One region of the Providencia sp. Me31A genome, then DNA from elsewhere that is predicted to be linked to it. Evidence: predicted binding sites of a transcription regulator. Region 1 holds the regulator's gene; the other holds the start of a gene.
The links. Region 1 encodes LexA, which represses DNA repair genes until DNA is damaged. Its sites were predicted from a motif close to TNCTGTATGTACATACAGNA; they were not measured.
Positions count from the first base shown of each region.

Region 1 (4,829 bases):
GCCTGTACACGAAAAACTGTCCCAAACACTAAACCTCTAGCCTTAACGGCTATTTTGGCGGGGGGCGCTATTATTCACCGAACGGGTAGCGCAGAAAGTATTTTGCTGTTTACTAATCATCGCCAATGCCTTGAAAAACCAGATGATTGGAATACCCATGTCCAAATGCTACGTCAAAATGCCCCTGAAAAACTGATCATTGTTGAGGCAGATGATTACCAACAAGCGATTTTCGCTATCGAGGCACAAGCCGATATTGTTCAACTGGATAAACTGCCAATCGAACAAATTCGACAATTACAAACGCTCGTGCAACAGCAAAATCGCCCCTGCCAACTATCGATTGCAGGGGGAATTAATTTGAAAACCATTGACGAATTTGCGCAAATAGGCGTGCCACTACTAGTAACATCAGCTCCTTACTATGCAGCACCCCGAGACATTAAGGTGAAGATTTTTAAGCAGTAACGCAGCTCACCGCTGCCGTTTACAAAGGCGTTGTAAATCAAACAGCCTACCCTCGTTGGTAGGTTGCCTTTATTCATGGTTAATTACGCCAATCGTTGTATAAAAATAAATATATCGTTATTCATAAAACTGGAAATACCTAATGAAAATAAAACAAATAACCTATTTGATTGGGATGGCTTTATTCGCAGCACAGGGTCACGCAGCATCAGGCCCAAAAGTAAACAAAAATACCGATGTGATGTCCGTTTGGAGTACTCCACTTGCCGCAGATGCGAATGTCATCACGCAAGAACAAATGACACAATTGAACAAAACTAATGTGGCACAAGCATTGAGTACCATGCCCGGCGTCTCTATCCAAAAATCAGGCAACCGTAACGAAACTCAGGTAAATGTGCGTGGTTTCGATAGCCGTCAAGTCCCTATCTTCTTTGACGGTATCCCAACTTATGTCCCTTATGATGGTACTCTTGACCTAGGCCGTTTTATGACGAGCGAGCTGGCAAGCGTTGAGCTATCTACTGGATACACTTCACTACTACAAGGCCCTAACTTGATGGGGGGCGCTATCAACTTAACCACCGCCACCCCTAAAAAACCGTTTGAAGCCAATGTTAGCTTAAACCAAGGTTTTGCCCGTGGCGCTGATAACGCCCACAATATCAGCGCACGTTTAGGTGGCCGTAACGACCTCGGCTTCATTCAAATCAGTGGCAGCCAATATAAACAGCGTTTTATGGGAATACCGAGTTCAGAAAATGACAATCCGTTAGCCGGCAATAATGGCCGTCGACCAAATTCAGCCACTGACGATAAACGCATGATGGTGAAAGTGGGCTGGACACCACGTGAAGCTGACGAGTATGTGGTTACCTATCTCAAACAAGATGGTGATAAAAACAGCCCACCAAGTGTGACAAATAAAAAGCCTCAGGTCTGGCAGTGGCCAGCTTATGACAAAGAAAGCGTCTATTTCAATGGTACAACACAAGTAACCAATGATATCGCGTTACAGAGCCGCCTGTACCACGACACATTCAAAAATACACTCCATCAATATAAATCTGTTAAAGACTATGAAAAAGGTATCTATAACTACAGCCGCTATGATGACTACAGCAATGGCGCTGACATGCGTGTTGACTTCACCGTGCGTGAATTAGATATGTTGTCATTTGCCGCCCACTGGAAAGAAGACGTCCACCGCGCCCGTGCCAAAAGAGATGTACCATTCGACCGTTATAAAGATAATACTTACTCTATTGCTACTGAATATCAATGGGTTGCAATGAATAACCTAGACATTATCGGCGGTATTGGCTATGACTGGCGCAAAAGTGCTGACGGTAAGCGCTATGATTATAAATCAGGCGATTTTGAAAAATACGACAACAATAACCAACATGCGTTCAACTGGGAGATGATGGCTCGTTATCACTTAGAAAATACAGATACGGTGCAATTCTCGGTATCAGAAAGAAGCCGTTTCCCAACACAAAAAGAGCGTTATACCAAAGAAAAAATGAAAAGCGATGATACCTTTATCATCAACCCTCATATTGATACAGAACGTGCTCTGACTTACGATTTAACCTACAAAGGACATATCTCTCCAGTTTGGTCATATACATCAAGCATTTATTACAACCACGTCTCTGATGCCATTATGGCGCACCGTGTTGGCACCAACAAAAATGGAGGCTATATACTTGAAAACCGCAATAGCGGCAAAGTCGACTACTTTGGGATTGATTTAGGCACTACCGGTCAAATCACAGATTGGATGGAAGCAGGCCTCAGTTACGGCTATATTCATGCAGATCCTAAACACTACAGTGTCAAACACGTCGCTGAATTACCGACCCACAAAGCTTTTGCTTGGGTGAAATTCACACCATTCGACCCATTTAGCATCACAATTACCGAAGAAGCTAGAAGTTGGGCATTTAACTATGTTGATGCCGAAAGCAAAGTACGTGGCTATGCTAAAACCGACCTACGCTTAGATTATGATTTTGGACAAGGCATTTCTGTTAACACATCCGTCAACAACTTATTCGATAAATCATATGAATACACCAATGGCTACATTGAAGAAGGCCGTAACTATTGGTTAGGTATTGAATATAAATACTAACCCCTAATAGATTAGGCAAGGATTCATTTCTTTGCCTAGTCGTCCTCTCGTTAATGCCATTCACCCTATTCGTATATAAAAAGGCCAATCTCTCCCTTTAACAAATCAAAAAATGAATTAGGCTGAATTTTTGCTCACAATCCATTTTTTCCTCGCACTCTAAAGATCAAAAAACTGTGATAGACTTGGAGCTAGTGAATATATGCATTTTTCTAGGTAGGCTCAGTACAATGAAAAAAATGAGTGAACAGAAAGTACTTGCGATGGCAGAGCAGATTTGCCAATCAAGAGGCGTAAGATTGACTCCACAAAGAGAAACAGTATTACGCCTTATTGCGCAACAGCATGGTGCTATCAGCGCTTATGATTTACTCGATTTGCTGCGAGAGATAGAGCCGCAAGCTAAGCCACCTACGGTTTACCGAGGGCTTGAATTTTTAATGGAACAAGGGTTTATCCACAAAATCGAGTCAACAAATAGCTACGTTGTTTGTCACCATTTTGACAACCCAAGCCATACCTCTGTGATGTTAATTTGTGATCATTGTGGAAGTGTCACAGAAAGTGATTGCACCATAATAGAAGCTGCAATTATCAGCTTAGCAGAGAAACATCAGTTTCATTTGAAACATACTGTCGTTGAAAACCACGGTTTATGTAAAAATTGCGATGAGATTGATAGTTGCCAAGACCACGCACATTGTGGTCATAACCATCAACAACCGATCACCATAAAGAAAAAATGACTTAATCAAAAGAAAGGTCGCATCGCGGCAGATCTCTAAAAATAAATGAAATCTGCCAACAATTACAACGCCATCAAGCCTATCGCACCTGATATTCTAAAAACTAATACCAATCACTATTACGGATAACACCAACAGCTAAACCTTCAATGGTGAAGCTTTGTTCACGTAAATCTACAATAATTGGTGCAAATTCAGGGTTTTCAGCGATTAACTCAACACGATTCCCTTGTTGTTTAAAACGTTTAACAGTCACTTCATCATCAATACGTGCAACGATAACTTGGCCATTATGTGCATTTTGTGTTTTATGTACAGCCAATAAATCACCGTCCATAATACCAATATCTTTCATTGACATCCCATTTACGCGCAATAAAAAATCCGCATGAGGTTTAAATAATTCTGGGTCAACTTGATAATGACTTTCGATATGCTCTTGCGCCAATAATGGTTCGCCTGCGGCGACGCGGCCAATCAGAGGTAACCCCTGATCTTCATTTTCTTCTTCAAGAAGTAGACGGATACCCCGAGATGCACCCGAAACAATCTCAATAACCCCTTTACGAGCCAAAGCCTTTAAATGTTCTTCTGCCGCATTAGGCGAACGAAAGCCAAGGCTTGCTGCTATCTCAGCACGTGTTGGAGGCATACCTGTCTGCGAAATATGATCACGCACCAGATCGTAAACCTGCTGTTGTCGAGCCGTCAGTGCTTTCATTCCGTTCCCCTGTTTGTTTATACAGTCAAGCTGTGAGTATATACAGGTAAATGAAGATTTGGAACAGTTAAATCACTCAATTTCCGCATTTGTTATCGATTTACTTTCTTTACATTCATTTTATGCTGTTAAACAGGTTAACTCGCAAAATAACGCTGCCATAAAACCAACGCCCAAATAAACAATGCCAATCCAATACTCACGAATACCGCAGCTGAGCCAATATCTTTTGCACGACCAGAAAGTTCATGGTACTCGCTACCAATGCGGTCAACCACCGCCTCTATGGCACTGTTAAGTAACTCTACTACAGCCACCAGCACGACAGAGCTAATCAATAAAATTCTATCTACATAGCTGATATCTAAGCAAAATGCGATAATAATGGCAATAACTGCAGCCACTGACTCTTGACGAAATGCAGCTTCATTTACCCAAGCCGCTTTTAAACCCTTTAAGGAATACCCCGCAGCTTTAATCACTCGTGTGAACCCTTTGGTTTGACTTGCCATATTTATTCCTTAAAAAATGCAAACAATTATCGATTTTTACGGTCAAAGTGAATTGTCAGTAACAGATCTACCAATGTCTTTCTGGTATGATTGCACCGCATTGTTAACAAGAGGCTATAATCATTTATGTCACTATGGCGTAAAATATATTACAACACGTTGAATTTACCACTTAAATTATTGGTAAAAAGTAAACTAATACCTTCGGACCCAATTACTGAGTTGCAGCTTGATACGAATCG
Region 1 is NZ_JBKQGZ010000024.1:27,253-32,081, reverse strand. It holds gene modD (ModD protein) at 1-468, shown strand, start outside; gene ACLPIE_RS18180 (TonB-dependent receptor plug domain-containing protein) at 611-2,608, shown strand; gene zur (zinc uptake transcriptional repressor Zur) at 2,839-3,354, shown strand; gene lexA (transcriptional repressor LexA) at 3,458-4,075, opposite strand; gene ACLPIE_RS18165 (diacylglycerol kinase) at 4,213-4,587, opposite strand; gene plsB (glycerol-3-phosphate 1-O-acyltransferase PlsB) at 4,714-4,829, shown strand, end outside.

Region 2 (4,829 bases), on a different contig from region 1:
GAAGATGGCCTTGCCCATCACTGGCAATCAACCTGTGATACACAGTGGCGCTTTTATTTACGCCCTGCGATTTACTTCCATCACGGTCGGGAAATGGTTGCAGAAGATATTATTTGCTCTCTCATGCGTTTAAAAAATGGTTGGCCGTTATTTTCTCATATTCAGTCCGTCACCTCTCCCCTACCTTATGTCATTGATATCACGTTAAGTAAACCCGATAAGCAGTTACCTTGTCTACTAGGTAGCCACCACGCAGCTATCTTGCCGAAAGAATGGGAAAGCTTAAATAACTTTAGTCGCTGCCCTATCGGTACTGGTCCATATTTAGTTGATAAAAATTTACCTCAAAAGCTTACTATTAGTGCCTTTGATCGCTATTTTGGCTATCGCGCTTTACTTGATGAAGTCACCATTTGGGTGGTACCTGAATTATCAGAACAAATGGTATGCACTACATTAAAAATGGATGGGGATAAACATCATAATAGCGACTCATTGGAAAGCCGTATGGAAGAAGGCTGTTATTTCCTGTTGATCGATCAACGTTCTGAAATTGGTCAGCGACAAGATGTTCGTAAATGGCTGTGCAGCTTTTTAACCCCCGTAAATCTTCTTGCCCATTGTGACCCCTTTTACCAACGTCATTGGGCACCTGCTTATGGTTTATTACTTCATTGGCACCATAGCAAAATGCTCACTTTATACCCTAAACCTGAAGATTTAACTGAACTGACAGTAACTTTTTATCATAATCACCATGAGTTTTATGCCATCAGCCAAATTATGAAGCGTGTATTACAAGCGCAAGGCGTAGAACTTAAAATTAATATTATTGATTATGATGATTGGTTTAATGGTCAAGCTCAAAGCGATATTTGGTTGGCTACCGCCAATTTTTTCAAGCCACTCGAATTTTCAATTTTTGCCACTTTATATGAAATGCCATTACTTCGCCAATGTCTGGGTAATACCTTAGAAAATGAACTTAATTTGTGGCGCAATAAGCAGTTAGATGTTGAGTCATGGTGTGAAAGCCTAATTGACTCGCAACTCTTCCACCCTATATTTCATCACTGGCTAGAATTGCAAGGACAAAAAACCATGCGAGGAGTACGTATGAATACATTTGGATGGTTTGATTTTAAATCGGCTTGGTTTAAACCTGCTGAGGATAACCTTAACGATCTTCAATAGTTATAAACAGCTAAATTGAATAATAAGGATGTTATTCACTTTTTCTGTGGATATCTATGTGAACAACCTTATAGTAATCAGGGTATATCCCCAAATTGCGTTTTTACAAAAAAACAACCCAAGTCAATAAATACTTATAAATCAATAAATTAAAATCAAAAAAACGCGTTTACCCACTGGCTGTTTTTTTTACTAAGTTGTGCAAGACTTTAACTGAGCAAATATCAAACAACGATGTATTTATCCACAACATATGTGCTTAACTTACTCATTTCATGTGATGCGCGTCAAAAAAATCGTTTCGTCAAGGCTGTAAATACACACAGTAATCCCTGTTTTTCATAGTTATCCAGAAATCCTGTGGATAACCTAGTGCATGATCCTGTGATTATCTTGGGATGAACATGAATAACCTCTATTACAAATGATAAAACGAGTGAATAAATTGTTTTATTCGCCTATATATCATAGGGTTAAAAATAATAGGGGAAAAGTGTTATACTAATTAGATGATGTGAATTATTTTTGCTTGTTTTTTATACATTGATTTGCAAACTATTATGCCATTTATACCACCAGCACCACCCGATAACGAAGCCACCTTAATGAGTAGAGCTCAAGCACTCGCAGGCTATACTCTAGGGGAACTCGCGCAAATTGCAGCACTCCCGATCCCCCCAGATCTCAAACGAGATAAAGGCTGGGTCGGTATGCTATTAGAGTATTATTTAGGTGCAAGTGCGGGCAGTAAAGCCGAGCAAGATTTCGCTCATATTGGTGTTGAACTAAAAACCATTCCTATCGATCGTCATGGGACACCGTTAGAAACAACCTTTGTTTCTGTCGCACCATTAACTGGCAATAGCGGTTTGACGTGGGAAAATAGCCACGTACGACGAAAACTGTCCCGCATCTTGTGGTTCCCTATCGAAGGGGAAAGACAAATTCCTCTCGCACAACGCCGAGTCGCTAATCCATTGATTTGGAGCCCTTCAGTGTTTGAAGAACAATTGTTACGGCAAGATTGGGAAGAGTTAATGGATCTGATTGTATTAGGAAAAGTCGAAACCATCACGGCTCGTCATGGCCAAGTTTTACAAATCCGACCGAAAGCCGCAAACAATAAAGCGCTTACCGAAGCCATTGGCGAGTTTGGTCAACCGATAATGACATTGCCACGCGGTTTTTATCTTAAAAAAGATTTTACCGCCCCCTTGCTGGCTCGGCACTTTAACCTTGCTTAGCCTCAAGACTGTCGCCTGTACCAAAGCAGACGATAAATAATTATCCCTGTTTAATCTTTTGATTGATAAGGTACGCAGATGTTTGAGTGGATACTAGACCCGAATGCTTGGATGGCATTGGCGACACTAACCATATTGGAAATTGTATTAGGGATCGACAATATTATTTTTCTGAGTATTGTTGTCAGCAAGCTACCGGCCCATCAACAAAATAGAGCAAGGCGCACAGGACTCATGGCAGCGATGGTGATGCGCCTGATATTATTAGCTTCCATTGCGTGGTTAGCACAACTAACTACCCCTCTACTTACCTTGTTTGCTCACCCTATATCCGCACGCGATTTAATCCTTTGTGCTGGTGGTATTTTCTTAATTTGGAAAGCAAGCCAAGAGATTTTTGATACGATAGAAGGGGAATATGATGATGGTTTAACGCATCGTCACGTGAGTTCATTTTGGGGAGCTATCGCGCAAATTGCACTTTTAGATATTATTTTCAGTCTAGACTCGGTGATCACGGCGGTCGGTTTGTCTGACCACCTATTTATTATGATGGCGGCGGTTGTTGTCGCAGTGTTGATAATGATGATGGCAGCCAAACCAATTGGGGATTTTGTTGAGCGCTACCCATCGGTGAAGATTTTGGCCTTATCATTTTTAATTTTAGTTGGTTTTACTTTGTTACTTGAAAGCGTCCATGTCCATGTATCAAAAGGCTATATTTATTTTGCTATGTTTTTCTCTATGTCCGTGCAGGTGCTCAATATCTTACGCAGCAAAAAATGGAAAACGAAGCATAAAGCAGATTAGCTCCCTGCTTCAATCGCTTGTTTCGCCGCTTGGATAGCACCTTCAACCGCTTTTTTAGCCTGCGGGCTGTTTTTCCAGCAACTTGAGCCGGTTAGTGCAGCCCCAGAAATTAAAATTTCACTATAAGAAGCTTTACTCAATTGCGCTAATGATGCAAACCCCATCTGCTCCAAACGGCTGATCACCATAGGCCCTACCCCCTTAACCGCTAATAGCACTTGTTTTTCTGACTCGGAAAATGCCATATCATCCTCTATAAGCTAATTAACAGGTAATTGTTGAGCTAATATTTTGCAATTTACCTATTTAATACTTTAAAATTACATACATAACAATGCCAGTTTGAATAATAACTAACTGACCTATCTTATCACTCAGTCTGTACTTGCCTGTTGTAGGAATTCACCATGTATAATGCACCACTGTTAAACCCACATCAACACACTATGATGTTAACTGATGGCCGCCAATTTTGTTGGTTTGAGTCAGGCCCTAAAACAGGTTTTCCAGTTGTTTTCTGTACTGGTGCAGGTATGAGTGGCAATTTGGGTTTCGGATTAGATTTACTGGAAAAGCTCAATATCCGTTTGATTGTGCCTGAGCGTGCTGGACTTGGCGATTCAACGTTTGATGCACAGAAATCCCTAAAAAGCTGTGCAATGGATATTCAAGCGTTATTAGAACACCTAGCTATAGAACAATTTTCTGTGATTGGTTTTTCTCAGGGCGCTGTTTTTGCGATGGCTGTCGCACAATATTGCCATCCAGTTTCAGTCTCTATAGTATCTGGTCAAGACCAATTTGAACACGCTGCCACTCGGGCAATTCTGACAGCCGATGTTGTGAATATGCAAGAACAAGCTTTAAACGCCCCCGATAATTTATCTAATTGGCTATTAAAGAATGTGACTAGTGAATGGCTGCTGGCATTTATCCTCAATTGCAGCGCTGAGGTCGACCAACAACTTTACAATGAAGAGCGTTTCCTCGAAGCATACAGTCACTGTATCCGACGTGCTTTCGCCCAAGGTAACCAAGGGTATGTTCAAGACTTATTGATTGCGCTGCAAAAATGGGGTTTCACACCTGAAGATATCCGTGTGCCAGTCACGTTATGGTATGGAAAACTCGATATGAGTACCGTTCATTCCCCTGACTTTGGCAAAACATTAGCTACCCGTTTTCCTAATTGCCAACACCATTTACTAAGCAATGAAGGTGGCTCCCTACTTTGGACACAAGCGGGTGCTATTTTGGCCGATATTCAACAACAAGTTAAGTGATCAAAAAGGCCTCAGTGATACTATTCACTAAGGCCTTATCAAAGTAGAAACATTACTTTTTCGAATTAACGATAGACAATCCCACCGTCAGTCAAAATTGACTGTCCAGTAATGTAGTCAGAATCATCACTGGCTAAGAATGCCACTAAACTAGCAACGTCATCAGGGGTTTGCGCACGACCAAGCGCGATACCTTCGACATATTTTTTGTAAGTCTCGCCTTTTGGTGCCCCAGTAATTTCAGCGAAACGTTCATCAATTTCTACCCACATATCAGTACCAACAATACCTGGGCAAT
Region 2 is NZ_JBKQGZ010000006.1:157,763-162,591, reverse strand. It holds gene sgrR (HTH-type transcriptional regulator SgrR) at 1-1,194, shown strand, start outside; gene mutH (DNA mismatch repair endonuclease MutH) at 1,755-2,438, shown strand; gene ACLPIE_RS06790 (TerC family protein) at 2,517-3,248, shown strand; gene ACLPIE_RS06785 (helix-hairpin-helix domain-containing protein) at 3,245-3,493, opposite strand; gene ACLPIE_RS06780 (alpha/beta fold hydrolase) at 3,656-4,531, shown strand; gene ACLPIE_RS06775 (acetoin reductase) at 4,597-4,829, opposite strand, start outside.
Region 2: mutH (DNA mismatch repair endonuclease MutH) is a predicted target of LexA. The motif match lies at 1,503-1,522, and genes of this name have one in related genera.